2 linked regions of the Prochlorococcus marinus XMU1404 genome follow. Each later gene encodes a partner of the first gene's protein in a complex. Links are inferred from orthologs where the notes say so. Each region holds a gene or a part of one and is shown on either strand. Other genes may lie near its edges.

Region 1 (10,375 bases):
AAAGAGTCATCACAATGTGGGGGGATTACCAAAAGATTTACAGTTTAAATTAGTAGAGCCATTACGAAAACTTTTTAAGGATGAAGTAAGAAAATTGGGAGCTGCTTTAGGCTTGCCGGATGAAATTATAAAAAGGCATCCATTCCCAGGGCCAGGGTTAGCTATAAGAATTTTAGGAGAAGTGACTAATGAAAAACTTGATTGTTTAAGAGATGCAGACTGGATAGTAAGAGACGAAATTAAAAAAGCGGAACTTTACAATGATATTTGGCAAGCTTTTGCAGTATTGTTACCGGTTAAAACTGTAGGAGTTATGGGAGATAAAAGGACTTATGCATGGCCAATAGTTCTACGTTGTGTATCTAGTGAAGATGGTATGACCGCAGACTGGTCAAAAATTCCTTTTCAAATCTTAGAAAGAATTTCGAATAGAATCGTTAATGAAGTAGATTCAGTCAATAGAGTTGTTTATGATATTACAAGCAAACCTCCAGGAACTATTGAGTGGGAATAGTCAATAGGGTCAATATCCAGTTATAGAAACAAAAAGGAGGTTTCCCTCAGACTAAAAATTTTGTCACTATAAAGAAATCGTAGAGTTTTGAATTTTTCTACACCTTAGTAAATTAGTTTTTTATTTTTTTAATTTTTTCTAAATTCCATTTATCAAATATTAATTTCATTTCTCTTTCGTAGTATCTTACTTTCTTTGAGAAAGGTAGTTGTTGAATAATTATCCCAAAGGGAAATTTAAAAAAAGAAGAAACATAAACAATATAAAACTCAATAAAGGAAGGTTTTTTAGGAAGAGGTAAATTTTTTAAATATGCCCAATCAATGCACGGTTTGAGTTGCTTATCACTAGCAGCAATATTTTGTCGACATCTCCAGTAAGAGAATAGATAAATGCTAATAAAAATCGGTAAAGGAAGAAGTCGCAACATTAAATATCAAGGATAATTTTTCTTCTCATTAATTCTATAAATGATAGTTTGGTTTTATGAAAATTCTTGATGATACCCCAAAGCATTTCTACTCGGGTAATAATACTCTATGAATTTCAAGTTAATAGGAGGACAATATAGATATAGATCTAGGAGGTCTTATGAAACTATTCAATCAATTCAATGTCCTTCCAAGATACCTAACAGCATTTAATTATGCAGGGTTAAACTTGAATGAGACTCCACAAGAACTTGAGAAATGTACCCCTGAGTTTCAAAACTTTTGGGATAAAGAATGTAGAGAACATCCAACAAATCAAAATTGTTTAATTTACTGTGACTGAGTAATTAATTTTGAGTTTTTATTAAATACAATCTGCCTAAAAAGAGGTTTCCCTCAGGTTTCCCTCAGGAAAATGTGTGTTATTATGGGTTCAAACATGTTGGTATCACTACGTTTATGACTGCCTTATTTCTTGGTACTATAGAGTGGGAGTAAGTTATAAAAATTTTAAAAATATTTATGACTCTTATATAAAAATGAAATTCTATAAATGACATTTAAAACGTAATGAGTGAGATTATTAAATTAAGTCGATCTACTGTAGAAAAATATCTTAGCTGTCCTAGATGTTGTGTGCTTGATAAAAAATATAAAATAAATCCACCCTCATTACCTTTCACATTAAATATTGCTGTGGATAATTTATGTAAGAATGAATTTGATTATTATAGAGGCATTCAGGAGCCACATCCTTTGTTGATTGAACATGGTATTGATGCTGTCCCTTTTAAACACAAAAGTCTAGAATATTGGAGAAGTAATTTTCGAGGGATAAGGTATAAGTCAAAGGAACATCATTATGATTTCGGCGGAGCTGTAGATGATATTTGGCAGAAAAAAAATGGTGATCTTATTATTGTTGATGTAAAAGCAACATCAAGAAATCATTTTGATTGGTCAGAGACTTTTAATAAATACGAATATGCAAAAGCTTATAAGAGACAATTGGAAATGTATCAGTGGTTATTTAAAAAAAACGGTTTTAACGTTGCCAAAGAAGCTTATCTTTTATACTTTAATGGCAAGAAAAATGAAAAGCTGTTTAATAATCAATTAAATTTTGATGTACATCTAATTAGATTAGATTGTGATACAACATGGGTAGAACAAAAGATAATTGATACAGTCAATTTATTACGTTCGGATACATTCCCTAAACCATCAGTAAATTGTGAATATTGTAATTATTTGAAAAGGCGTTGGCAGTTATCGATAACTTGACACTCAATGAATTTTTTTTTAATTTCTGGAAAAATAGTGAATAAAAGATAATCTTTAATTAGAATATAAAAATTAGACTTTTGATAAAATCTAAAAATTCTGAAAGAAAGATAACTAATCATCTTCAACAAGATGTAGTTAAAGTTGCTGGTAAAACAATTTTTATTAATCCATTTTTATATTGGCGGAGGTTCGACGAAAATACCAATAGATGGCTTCGCGAACCTGGGCAAATGTCAGAGGAGCAAATTCAGCCTAATAGAAATCGTTTTTATCCAGAAATAGAGTGGGTTGATTTAAGTCTTGAGCAAAAGCTTATAAAAGATGCAACTGTTGAGATGTTTTTAAAAACTCTTGAATTGATAAGTACATTTCATCCTTCTCTTAGTTCAGGTCAGTTACTAGAGATTGAGAGAAAAATGGCGGTCATAAAAAAAATTCCTTTTGAAAAGTGGGTTACAAAATCTTTCGCTAAAAAAGCGAGATTATTAGAAAATGAAAAAAGAAAATTTCAAAGAGAAAGGTTTTTTAGTAGTTGGAGGGAATGGTTTAGTCTTGAAAATACTCAAAAGGCTGTTTTGCCATTAATAGTTACTATATTTATCTCATCATTCATTGGATGGTCATTAGGAATATCAAAAAATAGTTGTAATCCTTATTTTGAACAAAACATAAATCAATCAAATTAATTTGGTTATGGTATTTTTCAGTATCAAAATAAATTATTTATATTATTTTGAAAAAATAAATTTTTTATTTAAAATTGAATTAAATGAAATAATGAATTTAAACATCATAAGTTTATGAGTGAAAATTTGACTTCAAATAATACTGAAAATAATAACTTTCATCGAAATACTGAAGAGAGTGATTATAACAATTTATCAACTAGACTTAAAGAAATTAAAACAACCATAGCTTTATTGGAAAAAATAATATTTAAATAAAATTTATATTTTTGGTAAAAACTAGTCCTAATAAAAAACTTATTTCATTAAAAAGACAACCTTTAGTCTTACTCATTTTTTCTTCTATTTCATTTTTATTGATTTTATTTAGGTTAATCTTTTTGCAACTTTTAAATTATGAATCTTTTAAAGAAATGTCAGATGAGAATAGGATTAGACTAATTGCTTCGCAACCAATACGTGGTCGAATACTCGATAAAAGTGGTCATGTTTTAGCAGATAGTAGAGTTAAATATTCCTTAATAATAAAGCCTCAATCTATTAATAAAAGCAATTGGGAAAAGCATAAATTAAAAATTTCTGAATTTTTAAATATTGATAGCAACTTAATTCAAAAAAAATATCTTGATGGCCTAAATAATCAAAAACTTTCAGTAACTATTCTTGATGATTTAAATATAGATCAATTAATTAAATTTAAGGAAAATGAAGATGATTTACTAAGTTTTCACATAGCTACGAGATTAATTAGAAATTATCCTTATCGATCAGTTGCTGCTCATGTAATTGGTTATACTCAGCCAATTACTGAATCAGAATATAAGTTTTTATCTAAAAAGGGTTATAAATTAAATGATCTGATAGGGAGAACTGGAATCGAACATGTTTACGAAGATTTTATAAGAGGTGAATGGGGTGGAGAAATGGTTGAAGTAAATTCTTTAGGTAAATTTCAAAGATCCTTGGGTATAAAACCTCCAAAACAAGGAAAAGATATTGAATTGACCATTGATATTAATTTGCAATTAGTTGCCGAGGAAGTTCTTAAAGATAAAAAAGCTGGAGCGATAATAGTTATGGATCCAAGAGATGGTGCAATAAGAGCAATGGCAAGTAGTCCAACTTTTGATTTGAATTTTTTTTCAAAGGATTTTAAGCCTGCAAAAGAATATAATAAGTTATTTAATTCTCCTGAAAAACCTCTTTTTAATAGAGCATTAAATGCTTATGATCCAGGAAGTGTTTGGAAAATCGTAACTGCTTTAGCTGGCTTGGAAAGTGGTAAATTTCCGCGTGAGATTTTGCTTGAGACAAAACCATGTATCACTTATGGGAGCCAATGTTTTAGAGAGCATAATGATTTAGGATTTGGAGTGATAGGTTATGAAGATGCTTTGAGAGTTTCAAGTAATACATTTTTTTATCAGGTCGGATATGGTGTAGGCGTTGATGAAATTAATAAGGTCTCAAAAAAGCTTGGTTTTAGTTCTTTATCTGGAATTGAAATTTCTGAACAAGAGAATATAGGATTAGTAGCTAGTAGTCAATGGGCTAAAAATGGTAGGGGATGGGGAGAGCCAGGCAGAACTCCTTGGGTTCCTGAAGATATTGCGAGTATGTCTATTGGTCAATTTGTAGTTCAAGTTACTCCTATCCAAATAGCTAGAGCATATGCTGCGGTTGCAAATGGAGGTTATTTAGTTAAACCTCATTTAGCTAAAAAAGATGGAGATGATTTTTCTGATAAAACACCTATTAAAATTGATATTGATCCTAAAAATATTCAATTGATAAAAAGTGGTCTCAGGAAAGTAGTAGAATCAGGTACAGGCGTATCAATGAATTACGGAGTATCAAATTTACCTCCAGTTTCAGGTAAAACTGGAACTGCCGAAGATGGTGAAGGTGGTTTGGATCATGCTTGGTTTGTTTGCTTTACTCCTTCTGAAAATAGTGAATTGCTTGTAGTTGCATTTGCACAAAATACTCCTGGTGGAGGCTCCGTTCATGCACTTCCTATGGCAAGAGAAATATTAAAAGTTTGGAATGAAAAAAAATGATATTAATTTTAAGTTTTAAAGTTTATGTTCTTAATCTTTTCATTTGTAACAGTCTTTGAATAATATCTTCAATAGTTTTGGTATCTATCGGTTTACTATATGAAGATAAAAGTTGTCTCCCTAATACCTGGCTTCCTAAATGCACTAGTTGAATGCGTAATGAAGTAAGTAATTCTAAGCCTATGCCGCCAGAAAATGTTGCGATTGCAATTGGTTGACCATTAAATAAATTTCTAAAGTCATCTCCCGAAATAGAGAGCCACGCTATGAAGTTAGAGAGAATAGGAGGTATAGATCCATTATATTCAGGAGCACAAATCACCCATTTTTTAATCGCGAAAAGCTTTTTTTTAATTTCTTTTATTTCAGCTGGAATATTTTCTTTACTGTGAATTCGTGGATTAAATAGTGGAATGTCAAGAGTGGTAAGATCCAAAATTTCAGAACTTACTTTCATTTCAATACTTTTTTCTAGAAATTTTTCAGAAAGTTCTAGATTTTTACCGCAACTAGCCGAAATGATTATTAGATCTTTTGATTCAGTCATAAATTAAATAAATAAATTTAATAGTTAGCACCAGTTTTACGGTGATGCACTGCTGTTAAACTATCGGATTTTAATATATTACCGTGAAGGACTTCGGCGTATATCACCCAATGATCTCCACATTCCATTCTCTCTTTTACAGAAGCATCTAACCATGCTAGAGAATCTGGAATAATTATCTGTTCATTAGGCGTTAATTTAATATTTAATCCTTCAAATCTATCTTCTCCTGGAGAAAAGGGTTTAGTGAATCTTTTCAAAGGTTCTTTAAAATCTTTTTCACTTAAAATATTTAAAGCAAAAGAATCTCCAATTTGAAGGAGAGACTCTACCGATCTATCTTTTGCTACTGCAATACTTAATCCAGGCGGGGAAAAACTTGCTTGACTAACCCAAGATGCAAGCATAGCCCCTCTGATATTGTTCTCATCTTTTCCTTTGGATGCAGTTAGAACGCAAAGTGAGCCAATTACCCTTCCAAGAGCTTGTAACTTTGGATCCGTTTTGCTTGTTATCATTCCTGTATCTGACTTTCTGGGTTTTTTCTTTGCCTTTTTTATAATTTTTCTCCCAAAGTGAGTTCCTATTTCTTCTAACTCTTTAATCTTGGGTTTATTTGGACTGAATTTAATTCTTATAGGGTCAAAACTAAACTTAAAACCACCGTCTTTTAGTTTTGATTCAAGTAAATCAATTGCTTCCCCGCTCCAGCCAAAACTACCAAAAATCCCTACCGGTTTATCTCTATTACCCTCTGATAACAATGTTCCAAGTGCGCTGACTATAGGAGTTGGGGCGTGACCACCTAGTGTGGGAGATCCTATTAAATATCCATCGGCATTTTGGATAGATTTTATAAGTTCATCATTAGGCGTGAATTCACAATTAATACTTTCGACTTCAACTGAAGTTCTATTTATACCTTTAGCTAATGCATCACCTATTGAGGCTGTATTTCCATATGCACTTGCATATATCAGAGCGATTTTAGGATTATTTGTTGTGAGATTTTCGCCCCATCTAATGTAGTCATTTAAAAAGCTCTTTAAGCTATATTCGATAGCGGGACCGTGTAACGGTGCAATAGTTTTAATGTCGTAATCTGCAATTTTTTCAGTTATTGATACTACTTGATTAGACATAGGTGCCATTAAGCAATCATAAAAATGTTTCCTATCAATTTCTGTACTAACTCGATTTGTTTCAGACCAATCTTCAGATGCAATATGAGCCGAGAAAATTTTTTCACTTATAAGTATTTCTTGATTACGTTCATAAATTATCAAACCCCCAGGCCAACGTGCTGTTGGAATAGGAACCAACTCCAATGAAATGTTATCTAATTCTAAATTAAGTTCTTTTTTGATTATGTTTATTTCAGGTAATTTAATTTCAACAAAGTTTTTTAAGGTAGGATTTCTTTGATTCCAAAGTTCGCTAATAAGTTTATAACCTGGATTAGAGCAAGTAATAGTAGTGTTTTGAAATTGGGTACTTATATTTTTTATAGTTTCAATAATTTGTGGATTGATATGTCCAGATATGACGTTAATTTTTTTTAATTTATATTGATTAAAAACGTTAAAGATTATCTCATTAAATGAATTTAAATATTGCTTTTCAGGTGGATGAATAATAAAAAGTTCTTCATTATTTCTTATTAAAAAAGTGTTAAAAGAGGTTCCTTTTTCGAGATTAAATTCAAGTTCAAATTTTTCTTTATTGTGGTCTAAAAATCGGATACAAGTAAAATTGTCGGTAATTTCAAATTTTGATAAGTTTTGATTTTTTAATAGTAAGCTTGTATGAATTTCGATCATTTTTAAAAATTATTTTTCTAATAGTGATTGGCAACTTTCCTGTGATGAACAGCTGTTTTGCATGACAAATCTGAGACATTGCCATCTTCGACAATTCCGTAAATTATCCAATGATCTGGAGTTTCTAATCTGGAGCTCACTTTACAATCTAAAAAGGCAAGTGAATCTGAGAGGACTGGTCCTCCCTCTGCGATGTTGCTAATTATATCTACATCAGCAAATCTATCAGCTCCTGGAGCAAATCTTTTTAAAAAATGTCTGAACATTTTTTGATAGTTATCTTCTCTCAAGATATTCACAACAAAACCTTTGCCAACTTGCATATATGATTCAATGGCTCTATCTTTTGCTACAGCAACTGTAATACCTGGTGGAGAAAAACTTGCTTGACTAACCCAACTAGCTACCATCGCACTTTGTCTAAATGTTGAACCTTCTCCTTGGCTCGATGTAACTACATATAATCCTCCACTTAACCTACCTAAAGCTTTATCTAAATTTGAATCAAGGCTTTTCATAGAGGCAATATTTTTCTTTTTGTTGATCAATTGACCCAAGTCAGTTCCAGCTTCTTCGAATTGTTGATAAACAATAGGATCTGGAATGTTTTTAACTCTTAAAGGAGAGAAAGCTTCTTTTTGTCCAAGTTCTCTTAATTTATTTGCTAAAGAATCTATTGGTTCATCATTTCCACCAAATGCATCATAGATAGCTGTAAATTGTTTTGGTTTTAGCGCTGCAAATAAAGTACCAAGAGATTCTTTTAATTCATTATCTGAATTTACTGGCCATGTGGGTATGACTACTGCTTTTGATTCCGAAATTAAGCTTGTTAATTCTTGGGGGTCAGATGATCTTAAATCAATTAATTGGACCTGTGCATCTGCTTTACTTATTCCATGAGATATTGATTGACTTAGTCGATCACAATAACCATAGTCGCTTATATAGCAGACCGATACAAAATCATTACCTTTGCTTTTATTGCTACTCCATTCTAGATATTTCCCTTTCCAAAAATTAACTTGATTATGAAGCAATGGCCCATGACCTACGGCTATAGTTTTTAATTCAGGTAGCTTATCTATTCTTTTAATTGCCTGCAGAACGCTTCTAGCGTTTGGACCCATTAGGCAATCGTAATAAAAACGAAAATCATCATATATTTCTTTTTGATCAGTGTCAAAAAATTCTTCAGAACAATAATGGAGTCCAAATGCATCGCATGTGTAGAGAACATGAGTGCTGTGGTCATATGAAAAAATTGTATCTGGCCAATGTAAATTTGGTGCGCTTATAAATTCAATATTATGTTCTAAACCGCTATTAGGATTAGTTCCGAGATTTAAAAATTCTCCACTTTTGACTTCTAGACGCTTAAAGGGAATATGTATTTGGTCTTCAATAAATTTAAGAGCTAATTTTGATCCAACGATTATGATATTTTGGTTTAATTCTAAAAGATTACCTATTAAACCAGAATGATCAGGTTCTGTATGGCTTGTAATTAGATAATCTACTTCTTGTGGATTTACCTTTTTGAGTAATTCTTCAAACCATAATTCCTCGAACTTTGCATGACTAGTATCAATAATTGCTAGTTTTTCGCCTTTAATTATAAAACTATTGTAAGTTGTTCCATTTCTTAAGCCAAATTCAATATCAAATCTACTGCGATCCCAATCCAAAGATCTTATGGCACAAGAATCATCAGTAAAGTTTTGAGATTGAACGGTCAACTTGTTATTTATTTGTGCCAATTTAGAATTACTTGTCTGGGCAGAGGCTAGCATAGGACAAATCGCGTTATAGAATAACTTTAGTTATGTAGAATATAAATTCGCGTGATTATTCTTGCGAAATAACCGAAATTACGCTTTTCTTTAATTTTTTGTTCTTTTTATTCTGGATAAATGACATCTCAACTAATAAAAAAAATAGTTACTGGAGATGAAATAAGAAGTGCTTTTTTAAAATTTTACAGTGAAAAATTACATAAAATCATTCCAAGTGCATCTTTAATTCCAGATGATCCTACGGTTATGCTCACAATTGCTGGAATGCTACCTTTTAAACCAGTTTTTTTAGGTTTAAAAGAAAGACCATCTAAAAGGGCTACATCTAGCCAAAAGTGTATTAGAACAAACGATATAGAAAACGTTGGAGTTACAGCCAGACATCACACTTTTTTTGAAATGCTTGGTAATTTCTCTTTTGGAGATTATTTTAAACTAGAGGCAATTCAGTGGGCTTGGGAATTAGTTACTAATATTTATCAACTTTCAGCTGAAAATATAATTGTGAGTGTCTTTCACGAAGATGGAGAGTCTGTAAAAATTTGGAGAGATGAAATTGGTATTCATCCAGAAAGGATAGTAAAACTAGGCGAGAAAGATAATTTTTGGTCTTCTGGGAAAACAGGCCCATGTGGCCCTTGTTCAGAACTTTATTATGATTTTTATCCTGAAAAAGGTCTGCAGAATATCGATTTAGAAGATGGAGATCGTTTTATTGAATTTTATAATCTTGTTTTTATGCAATATAATCGCGATCCTAATGGAAAATTGACAGATTTAAAATTTAAAAATATTGATACAGGAATGGGCCTTGAAAGGATGGCTCAAATTTTGCAAGAAAAGCAAAATAATTATGAGACAGATTTAATTTTTCCTATCATTCAAAAAACGTGTGAGATTGCAAATATTGATTATTTTTCTTCACATGATAAAAACAAAATTTCTTTAAAAATCATTGGAGATCATACAAGAGCTGTTATTCATTTAATTTCTGATGGAGTAGCAGCAAGTAATCTCGGCAGGGGGTATATATTAAGAAGGCTTATTAGAAGAATGGTTAGACATGGGAGATTATTAGGCATAACAAATGAATTTTTACCCCATATTGCTACTGTCGGGATCAATTTAATGCAAAATAATTATCCTGATTTAAAAAATAATATTGATTTAATTTTGAATGAGATAAAAATTGAAGAAGTAAGGTTTAGGGAAACTCTTGAAAGGGGAGAGAAAT
Region 2 (10,336 bases), on another replicon or contig:
AATGTCTTAAAAATTTGTGAGAAAAATGATGGAGATAAATTAAGTTCTTCAAGAATACTTGATAAGCTTATGGAAACTCTTGATGGTGAAGATAATTTTTTAACTGAAGATTGATTTTTAATGTTCAAATATATTTGAAAATTTAAGTATGTCTAAATCAGCATGTACAGAAACTGTTTCGAAACATTTTTGAGCTAATTCATATCTATTCTCTCTTTCTAAGATAACCTTTAATTTATGCATAGCTTCAATTAAATATCTAACATCATTTGCTGCATAATCTAATTGATCTTTTGTTAAATCTTCGTTGCTACCCCAGTCACTACTTTGTGAGCTTTTGTCCAGTTCTATACCTAACAATTCATTAATTAAATCCTTTAAACCGTGTTTGTTTGTATAAGTTCTTGCCAACTTACTAGCAATTTTTGTACAAAAAATATTTTTTGTATTAATTTTAAGATTGCATTTTAGAGCTGCTACATCAAATCTCGCATAGTGAAATATTTTAGTAATTTTGTCATCTTCAAGAAGTGCTTTTAAATGAGGCGAAGAAGAAGTATTAAGTTCGATTTTTATACAAGATGTTTTTTTGAATTCATTGCATATTTGTACTAAACAGAGTCTATCTCTTCCATGAATTAAACCCATTGCTTCAGTGTCAATAGCTAGGTAGGATGATTTTTTATAAAGATTGTATAAATCTGCTGTTAAATCGCTATAAAGAAGATCAATATTTTTATTTTCAATAGTCATTTTTAAAAAGTATCCGTAATAATTTAATATTTAGAATATTACTTAAGATTTTATTTAATTAAGAATTTTCATCTAATAAAAATATTTTACAGAATAATTCTCAAAAATTATAATATGATGTAACTTTAATTTTTATTCTCGGGTTTCTAGAAAAAATTTATTTAATGTCCTATTCCTTAAATTCAACATTATTGCTAACAATTCTCTTGGCCATAGGATTATTTTTTTTTCTTAAGGCTTCGAGTAAAGATAGAACAACCATCGTTGAGATTTCATCTTCTCAGCAGCCAGTTAAGGTTTTAAATGGTTTATGTGAATGGCTTAATTTGAGGGGATGGAAGCAAACAGGAGGAGATTTTGAACAAAGAATTTTAATATTCAAGGGTCAAGTTATTTCTAGTAAATTTTTAGCAATTTTTTTAGGTTTTCTTGGCGGTTTTGGTTCTTGTGCTTTGGGATTAGTAATTATTCAAATATATCCTGAATTAGGTTGGTGGCCTATTCTTTTGGGATTAATTGGTGGCCCTTTGTCTGGAATTGTTTATTTTAAAAAATCAGCAAGAGAGGAGAAATTTGAATTAAGGTTGATCAACGAAAACGAAAATGATTCAACTTTCATGAGACTAAGAGCTCATAGGGATGAATTAATCTCTTTAGAAAATGAACTTGGCGAAAAACTTCAATTGAAAAGTGACGGTTCTTTATTTAAAACACCTATTTAAGATACTTTAAAAAATTATTCGATGATTTTTAATTAAAAATATTATTATCTATACAGAATTTCTCGAGCTCTTTATCATTTAACCAATCTTGGGGTTTTGTAAAAATTGATGTGAGAAACTCCTCTCGAGAACCCTTTTTAGGTTTATATCCATATTCCCATCTAGCTAAAGGCGGTAAGGACATTAATATAGATTCAGTTCTACCATTTGTTTGTAGTCCAAAAATCGTCCCTCTATCCCAAACTAAATTGAATTCGACATATCTACCTCTTCGATATAACTGGAATTCTCTTTCATGAGAAGTATATTTTTGAGAAGCTCTGTGTTCAACAATTGGTAGATAAGAGGGTAGGAATGCTTGCCCACAGTTTTCCGCTAAAGAAAATAAATTATCCCAGTTTAAATTAGTTTTGCCAATATTTTCTGAAGCTTTTGATGCCTCTCCATTTTGATTATTTCCTCTATAGATATTGCCTGAACCATCTTGATAATCATAAAAAATACCTCCTATGCCTCTAGATTCATTTCTATGCTTCAAGAAAAAATATTCATCACACCATGGTTTGAAAACTTTATGCAAATCTTTATCAACTTTCTCACAAGCTTTTTTATGCTCTTTATGAAAATTCCTCACATCAGAAAGATAAGGATAAAAAGGGGTTAAGTCTGCACCTCCACCAAACCACCAAACAGGACCAGCTTCGAAATAACGATAATTTAGATGAACTGTAGGAATATAGGGATTCTTAGGATGCAATACCATAGAAGTACCTGTAGCAAACCATTCATGACCTTTAGCTTCGGGCCTCTGAGAGATTATTGATTGAGGCAACTCTTTCCCATATACTTCAGAAAAATTTACTCCTGCTTGCTCAAAAATTGAACCGTTTTTTAATACTCTTGATCTTCCACCACCACCTTCGTCTCTTAGCCAAGACTCTTCGATAAATTTTCCTTTGCCATCTATATTTTCAAGGCCCGTACAAATTTTGTCTTGTAGAGTTAATAAGAGATTTTTAGTTTTTTCTCTCGAGCTTTTAGGAGGTTCTTTGAACATGTATTTAGTAAATCTTGAAGAAAAAAAATTTTTGGTTAATTATAAGTTTCCCTTTATAATTTCTCTTAGGGGGTCCTTATTTACTATTATTTGATAGTTCGACATAGTTCTTAATCTTTTAAACAGTCGACTACCTTGCCAAAATATTTAAAAATTTAATGACCACAATAGAAGATGCGAATTTTGCTTTACAAAAAGTTCTAGATGCTGGATCAAAGAAAAATGTAATTGAATTAGCTTGGATTAAAAACGTAAGAGTAACTATACCAAGAGTAATCGTAACACTATCATTACCATCATTTGCAAATTCTCAGAGAGATAGAATCGTACAAGAGGTTCGTAAAATATTACTAGATTTTGAAGATATTGAAGATGTTCAAATAGAGATAGATAATAATCTTTCCAAAACAGAATCTAAAACCGAAAGTAATGGTTCTGAATTGCAGAGGATTGATGGCATAAGACATATCATTGCTGTTAGCAGTGGTAAAGGTGGAGTTGGGAAAAGTACAATTGCAGTTAATCTTGCTTGTTCATTAGCTAAATTAGGCTTAAAAACTGGTTTACTGGATGCGGATATTTATGGACCTAATACTCCTTTAATGATGGGAGTCGCCGAACAGAATCCAAAGGTTACAGAAGGTAGTGGTACTGATCAAAGATTAATACCTATAAATAAATATGGAATTTCATTAGTATCAATGGGTTTCCTCATTGAAGAAGGTCAGCCAGTTATATGGAGAGGACCAATGCTAAATAGTATTATCCGTCAATTTCTATATCAAGTTGAATGGAATAATCTTGATTTTTTGGTTATTGACTTGCCTCCAGGAACAGGAGATGCTCAAATATCCCTTTCGCAATCTGTGCCTATTTCTGGAGCTATTGTTGTAACAACTCCACAACAAGTATCTTTGCAAGATGCAAGGAGGGGATTAGCAATGTTTAAACAACTTGGCGTACCATTATTAGGAATTGTAGAAAATATGTCAGTATTTATTCCGCCAGATATGCCAAGTAAAAAATATGAAATTTTTGGTAAAGGTGGTGGACAAACATTAGCGAAAGAAAATGACTTACCATTATTAGCCCAAATACCTATTGAAATTCCTGTTGTTGATGAAAGCAATAAAGGAATACCAATCTCAATTAGCCAGCCAAAGAAAGAAAGTTCTATTGAATTTAATAATTTAGCACAATTGATTAAAAATCATTTTGTTTATAGATAATTGAATTGATGTTTAGGAGAATTTCTTTATTAAATAAGAGAGGATCTTTACAAAAAAAAGACAGTTTTAATAGAGGATACTTATTTTCTCCACTACTTTTAATTCCCCTTTTTTTCGTTGTTATTTCGGGTTTTTTAATTAAAAGTATTCAAGGTGAATTTTTAGTATCGAATTATTTGAGTCATATCTTAACTGGTTTTTTAGGTTATTTTTTGGCATTTTTTATTTCTTATATACCGTTAGAGAGAATTAGAAAGTATTTGATCCCATTATATTTTTGTACTTTAATATCCTTATTTCTAATTTATTTTTTTGGGATCTCAGTTTCCGGTGCTCAAAGGTGGCTAAACTTGGGCATCTTTTCTTTTCAGCCTTCAGAAGTCGCAAAATTAAGTACTGTATTAACTCTTGCTTTAGTGCTTGACAGAAAAATAATCTTAACAATAAAAGACTTAGTATTGCCCTTTTTAGTAGTTATTGTTCCATGGTTATTAATTTTTTTTCAACCCGACTTAGGCACCTCTTTAGTTTTATTAGTTTTGACAGGTGTGATGCTCTATTGGTCTCAAATGCCTATAGAGTGGATTTTGATATTAATCTTTTGTATTGTTACTTCAATATTATATTTAACCTCACCAACTCTTCTTATTTTCTGGATTCCGTTTATGGGATATCTTGCTTATAGATCTTCGAAAAATAAAATTATTTTTTCTGCTCTCTCTATTTCGTTTCATTTATTAGTTGCAAAATTGACACCAATATTATGGCAATATGGCTTAAAAGATTATCAAAAAGATAGATTAGTTTTGTTTTTAGATCCAAATAGAGATCCATTAGGTGGCGGATATCATTTGATTCAGAGTCAAATTGCAATTGGTTCTGGTGGTCTTTGGGGTACTGGTTTGTTACAAGGTAAACTAACTAATTTGCAATTCATACCAGAACAACATACTGATTTTATATTCAGCGCTTTAGGCGAAGAGTTGGGCTTTGTAGGATGCATGATAGTTTTATTTATGTTCTTCTTTTTGATTAAGAAACTTATTGATACTGCAAAAATTGCTAGGACAAACTTTGAATCTCTAATCGTAATTGGAATCGCCGCAACTTTTTTATTTCAAATAATAATAAACTTATTTATGACTATTGGATTAGGACCAGTTACTGGAATTCCCCTCCCTTTTATGAGTTACGGTAGAACGGCATTAGTGATTAATTTTATATCTATTGGATTTGTCTTATCTATATTGAAACGTTCAAGAAAACTCAGAATTTAATGGAATCAAAAATAACGATAAAAAAGATTCAAGACCTCTTGATTAAAGGAGTTCAAACAATACATGTTGATGATGATACCTCTAGAAGAATGTGGTGGGCCTCTTTAGAAGTTATTCAAAAAGATTTTCTCTCTCAGAATTGCCAGCAGGGAGGTATTTGGGTCGCATCTCCTTTGCCTGCTCTTAACGATAAAAAATTTTTTAAAAAACTTAATGGCTGGTTGTGGTCTCCGGAGGGGTTCCCATACTTTCAAAAAGAGAATGCAGGTTTTTTACCAGTTAATCATTCAGCTAAAATAAAAAATGATTTAAATTTTATTAGTAATTATAAAGTCTTAAATCTTAGTCAAAAAGATGGTTATGAACCATTTTTAATGATTATTACACCAAATTTTCAATGTATCTTATCAATAATAGGCGAAAAAGATAAGAAAATCCTATTAATGAAATGTGATGAAGAAAGCTTAAAAATTTCAATTGAATTAATACATGCGAAATTAAATCAAGAAAATTATGATGAAGGGGTTAAATTTCGTCAAGCAATTAATAATTTGGGCATGCTTAATATTAATAATCAATTTGAAAAAATTTTTTGGCCTACATTATCAGCAAAATTAGCAAAGTTGGGGCCAAACCACAACATACAAAATTATTTAAAAAATGATGAACAAAATGAGAAAATAACTGAAGCAAAATTGTTACGAGCAATTTCTCACGAAGTAAGGACTCCTTTAGCCACTATTAGAACCCTAATAAGTTCTACTTTGAAAAAATATAATATGGATGAATCCATGAGAAATCGTTTAATTCAAATAGATAATGAATGCAATGAACAAATAGATAGATTCGGTTTAATCTTTAATGCGGCAGAATTAGTCAGTAACGAAAGTCCTTCATCAAATAACTTGGCAAAAATCAACTTAGCTGAAATTTTTAATAAACTTTCTCCTCTATGGAATAAACAATTAAACCGACGTGGAATATCTTTAAAGATAGACATTCCCAGTCAACTCCCTCAAATTTTGAGTGATTCTGAAAAATTAGAATTAATGTTAAGGGGATTAATTGATAAAAATACTAGAGGGTTACATGAGGGTAGTACATTGATTTTAGAATTAAGACCGGCAGGTCAAAAACTGAAACTTCAACTAAAAGTACAGAAATTAAATAGTAAGAATAAAGAAATACCAAAAATAGATAATGGGTCTGATTTGGGACCTGTTTTAAATTGGAATCCTCAAACCGGTAGCCTACAACTAAGTCAGAACGCTACTCAAAAGTTGTTAGCTAGTTTAGGAGGACATGTCACACAAAGGCGTGATGCCGGTTTGACAGTATTTTTTCCCATTTCAGATTCAAATTAAAATAAAGCAATAAATTTTACTTTTATTAAATAATGTAGAAACTTTTCCATTAATTATGAAATTTGTAAAATATGAATGCTAATTTCTTATTATAAATAACTCAAAATCTAGGATGACTGAAACTTTAGTTGGTCAATTTCCAAAGCATATAGGAAGTACTGGTGGTTTATTAAACTCAGCAGAAACTGAAGAAAAATATGCAATTGTATGGAAAAGTACGAAAGAACAAGCATTTGAATTGCCTACAGGCGGTGCCGCTATCATGCATGAAGGTGATAATTTAATGTACTTTGCAAGAAAAGAACAATGCCTCGCTTTGGGAACACAATTACGAGCTTTTAAACCAAGAATTGAGGATTTTAAAATCTATAGAATTTTTCCAGGTGGAGATATTGAATTTTTACATCCTAAAGATGGAGTCTTTCCTGAGAAAGTTAACGAAGGCAGAGAAAAAGTAGGCCATAACCCAAGAAGAATAGGTGAGAATCCTAATCCAGCTGGGTTGAAATTCACAACTAAGAATACTTTTGATTAACTTCTTTAAAGTTGATATAAAAAAAGAATTTATTTATAATTTGGGTTGACATTATAAGTATGATCAGCTCTCAGAAAGATAGTTTTTTTAAAGCTTACAAAGAAGGTAAAAATTTTATACCTATCACTCAAACTTGGCCTGCTGATTTAGAAACCCCATTATCAACTTGGTTAAAATTATCCTCGCAAGATTCTCATGGTGTTTTCCTTGAGTCTGTAGAAGGTGGGGAAAGTTTGGGTAGATGGAGTATTGTGGCTACTAAACCTCTCTGGGAAGCGGTTTGTAACGGCGAAGAAATAGTGAAAACTTGGAATAATGGAAAAACTGAAATTTATAAAGGAGATCCTTTTGATATTTTAAGAACTTGGACAAAAGAATATAAGTCAACCATGCTTGATAACTTACCATCAATTGGACAATTATATGGCTCTTGGGGATATGAACTAATCAATCGAATAGAACCAAGTGTTCCAATTAATGAAATGTCAGAAAACAATATTCCTTATGGCTCTTGGATGTTTTTTGATCAGTTAGTTGTTTTTGATCAAATAAAAAGATGTATTACTGCAGTTGTTTATGCAGATACAACTTCTTCTAAAGATTCTTCTATTGAAGAGGTGTATCAAAACTCAATTTCTAAAATTCAGGAAACTAGAAATTTAATGAGAGTCCCTCTAAAAGAAAATGAGTTTTTAGATTGGAATGAAAATGATAATATGAACTTAAATCTTGAAAGTAATTGGAAGAAAAAAGATTTTGAGGATGCAGTTCTCTCTGCAAAAGAATTTATAAGAAAAGGAGATATTTTCCAAATAGTTATAAGTCAAAGATTCCAAACTAAAGTAAATAACGATCCCTTTAATTTGTATAGAAGTTTGAGGATGGTTAATCCATCTCCATACATGTCATTTTTTGATTTTGGCTCATGGTATCTGATAGGCTCAAGTCCTGAAGTAATGGTTAAAGCTGAAAAAAATAAATATAGTCAAATTGTTGCAAGTTTAAGACCAATAGCTGGAACAAGACCTAGAGGTATTGATAATCAACAAGACATAGAATTAGAAAAGGATTTATTAAAAGATCCGAAAGAGATAGCTGAGCATGTAATGCTTATTGATCTTGGGAGAAATGATCTTGGAAGAGTTTGTGAAATTGGTACTGTGAAGGTTAAAGATTTAATGGTTATTGAGAAATATTCACATGTTATGCATATAGTTAGTGAAGTTGAGGGAATCTTAAAAAACAGTGCTGATGTATGGGATTTACTAAAAGCATCTTTCCCCGCTGGGACAGTAACTGGTGCGCCAAAAATAAGAGCTATGCAATTGATTAATCACTTTGAAAAAGATGCTAGGGGCCCATATGCAGGTGTTTACGGATCTATTGATATTAACGGTGCATTAAATACCGCAATTACTATAAGAACAATGATAGTTAGGCCCACAAAAGATGGGAAATATGATGTTTCAGTTCAGGCAGGAGCTGGAATAGTTGCTGATTCTTCTCCTGAAAATGAATATCAAGAGACGATAAATAAAGCAAAGGGGATATTAAAAGCATTAGCCTGTCTGGATAAATAAATGAGTCAAAATAATCTTTGTAAAGGTTTTGAGGTAGAACTTTTCACAGGTTCTTTAAATTCACATATTGGTGTTTCAGCCGATATCGAAGCAAAATTTTCTAATTTTGTGAAAGAGCCAGATAGCAGAAATGTTGAATACATAACAACACCAGAAAAAGAATATAAGTTTTTACACGAGAAATTAATAACTCCTAGAAAAAAATTAAGGCAATGGCTAAATGGTAAAGGGTTAACAATTATTCCTTCATCCACTCTTTGTTTTAAACACGATAATCAATTTCAAAGATCTGATATTGATAATGAGTATCATCAATTTATAGAAGATAATTATGGAATTTCTATTGCAACTTCAAGTGTTCATATAAATATAGGAATAGATGACTTAGATAAGCTTTTTGCTGCTATAAGATTAATAAGATCTGAGGCTGCTTTATATCTATCGATAAGTGCTAGCTCTCCTTTTTTAAATAATAAAATTACGGAAAATCACTCACAGAGATGGATTCAATTTCCCAAAACACCACGTAAAGTCCCCCTTTTTGTAAATCACAATAACTACGTAGATTGGATCGAGGAAAATATAGATAATAAAAATATGCAGAATATTAGACATTTTTGGTCTTCAATCCGACCAAATGGTCCCCAAAGGCCTTTAATTCTCGATCGTTTGGAATTAAGAATTTGTGATTTTGTTCATGATATCAATTTGCTATTAGGGATAACAGCTATGCTAGAACTAAGAATTTTAAATCTTTTTGAAAATATAAATACTTTAGATCCTTTGACTGCGAGTATTTTTTCTATTGATCAATTATCAGAAATATGTGATCAAAATGAAATGAATGCTGCTAAAGATAGTTTGAATTCAGAGTTACTACACTGGCAAGATGGCAAAAAAGTTATTTGTAGAGAATGGATTCAACAATTATTATCAGATTTATCATCTACTGCAGAAAAATTTAATATGAAACATCTTTTGAAACCCATCCATAAAGTGCTCGAAGAGGGTAATCAATCTATGAAATGGATAAACCAATATAAAGGAGGTCTCTCTATTGAGCAGATAATGAAAATTTCTATCGAAGATATGATTAAGAGTGAAGACGAAAATTTTTGATTATTTAAATAAATATTTGATCTTAACATTTTCACTTGTGACATAATGATTATATGGAATCTTTTCAACAGATAAAAAATAATAGAGTGGATCTGATTAGTAATAATGATTCACTTGATAAAAGTCGCCTTTTAATAGAGGATCTATGGGAATCTGTTCTCAGAGAAGAATGCCCAGATGATCAAGCAGAGAGATTGATACAGCTTAAAGAATTGAGTTATTCAAAACAAATTGATGGTGATAGTTCAAAAACTTCTAAAAGTGAAATAGTTGATATCGTAAATTCTATGGATTTAGCTGAATCCATAGCTGCCGCAAGGGCGTTCTCGTTATATTTTCAACTAGTAAATATTTTGGAACAAAGAGTGGAGGAAGATAGATATATTCAAAGCTTTACCAATAAAAATGTTCAAAAATCTCCCGATAATCTTGATCCTTTTGCCCCAGCATTGGCAAGACAAAATGCTCCTGTCACTTTTAGAGAATTATTTTATAGGTTAAGGAAATTAAATGTACCTCCAGGGAAATTAGAGGCTCTATTGCAGGAAATGGATATTCGTTTAGTTTTTACTGCACACCCGACAGAGATAGTAAGACATACGATTAGACATAAGCAAACTAGAGTCGCAAATTTGTTAAAAAAAATACAGGTTGAGCAATTTTTAACAAAAGAAGAAAAAAATTCTTTAAAAACTCAATT

What was found.
Region 2: the proteins of mrdA (region 1) and rodA are in contact, whole or in part, in a crystal structure (PDB 6PL5), measured with the Thermus thermophilus proteins. The link is inferred for Prochlorococcus marinus XMU1404 from one-to-one orthologs. Residues at the interface, in WP_223903432.1 of Thermus thermophilus: Arg4, Ile5, His6, Leu8, Ala9, Phe12, Ala15, Leu16, Leu19, Gly20, Arg22, Ala23, Trp24, Leu26, Gln27, Val28, Tyr31, Tyr34, Leu36, Leu43, Thr45, Asp47, Lys156, Gln157, Gly158, Ser160, Val184, Leu201, Glu202; in WP_223903423.1 of Thermus thermophilus: Phe161, Val165, Phe168, Val169, Leu172, Pro198, Tyr199, Glu202, Tyr211, Arg212, Asp213, Gln220, Val221, Gln223, Ser224, Ile226, Ala227, Ile228, Gly229, Ser230, Gly266, Phe267, Val270, Leu274, Tyr277, Gly278, Leu281, Phe285, Leu289, Arg297.

Annotation. Positions count from the first base shown.
Region 1 is NZ_JAAORE010000001.1:35,863-46,237, forward strand. What follows is about bases 2,708-5,638. They hold mrdA (penicillin-binding protein 2), read left to right. Parts: upstream 2,708-3,298; coding sequence 3,299-4,978; downstream 4,979-5,638. Other genes in these bases: HA144_RS00200 (hypothetical protein), read left to right, coding at 2,708-2,918; HA144_RS00205 (hypothetical protein), read left to right, coding at 3,033-3,176; HA144_RS00215 (NAD(P)H-dependent oxidoreductase), read right to left, coding at 5,001-5,525; HA144_RS00220 (diflavin flavoprotein), read right to left, coding at 5,543-5,638. Also shown: guaA (glutamine-hydrolyzing GMP synthase), read left to right, coding at 1-514; HA144_RS00185 (hypothetical protein), read right to left, coding at 627-944; HA144_RS00190 (hypothetical protein), read left to right, coding at 1,106-1,288; HA144_RS00195 (PD-(D/E)XK nuclease family protein), read left to right, coding at 1,516-2,229; more of HA144_RS00200, read left to right, coding at 2,310-2,707; more of HA144_RS00220, read right to left, coding at 5,639-7,345; HA144_RS00225 (diflavin flavoprotein), read right to left, coding at 7,363-9,138; alaS (alanine--tRNA ligase), read left to right, coding at 9,259-10,375. UniProt on the Escherichia coli protein: Catalyzes cross-linking of the peptidoglycan cell wall. Responsible for the determination of the rod shape of the cell. Is probably required for lateral peptidoglycan synthesis and maintenance of the correct diameter during lateral and centripetal growth.
Region 2 is NZ_JAAORE010000003.1:435,293-445,628, reverse strand. What follows is about bases 3,012-5,903. They hold rodA (rod shape-determining protein RodA), read left to right. Parts: upstream 3,012-3,769; coding sequence 3,770-5,038; downstream 5,039-5,903. Other genes in these bases: HA144_RS08760 (sensor histidine kinase), read left to right, coding at 5,038-5,903; HA144_RS08770 (Mrp/NBP35 family ATP-binding protein), read left to right, coding at 3,012-3,761. Also shown: HA144_RS08790 (hypothetical protein), read left to right, coding at 1-114; HA144_RS08785 (ribonuclease H-like domain-containing protein), read right to left, coding at 118-753; HA144_RS08780 (cofactor assembly of complex C subunit B), read left to right, coding at 918-1,475; hemF (oxygen-dependent coproporphyrinogen oxidase), read right to left, coding at 1,504-2,532; more of HA144_RS08770, read left to right, coding at 2,691-3,011; more of HA144_RS08760, read left to right, coding at 5,904-6,402; HA144_RS08755 (photosystem I reaction center subunit II PsaD), read left to right, coding at 6,515-6,937; HA144_RS08750 (anthranilate synthase component I family protein), read left to right, coding at 6,997-8,517; gshA (glutamate--cysteine ligase), read left to right, coding at 8,518-9,636; ppc (phosphoenolpyruvate carboxylase), read left to right, coding at 9,690-10,336. UniProt on the Escherichia coli protein: Peptidoglycan polymerase that is essential for cell wall elongation. Also required for the maintenance of the rod cell shape. Functions probably in conjunction with the penicillin-binding protein 2 (mrdA).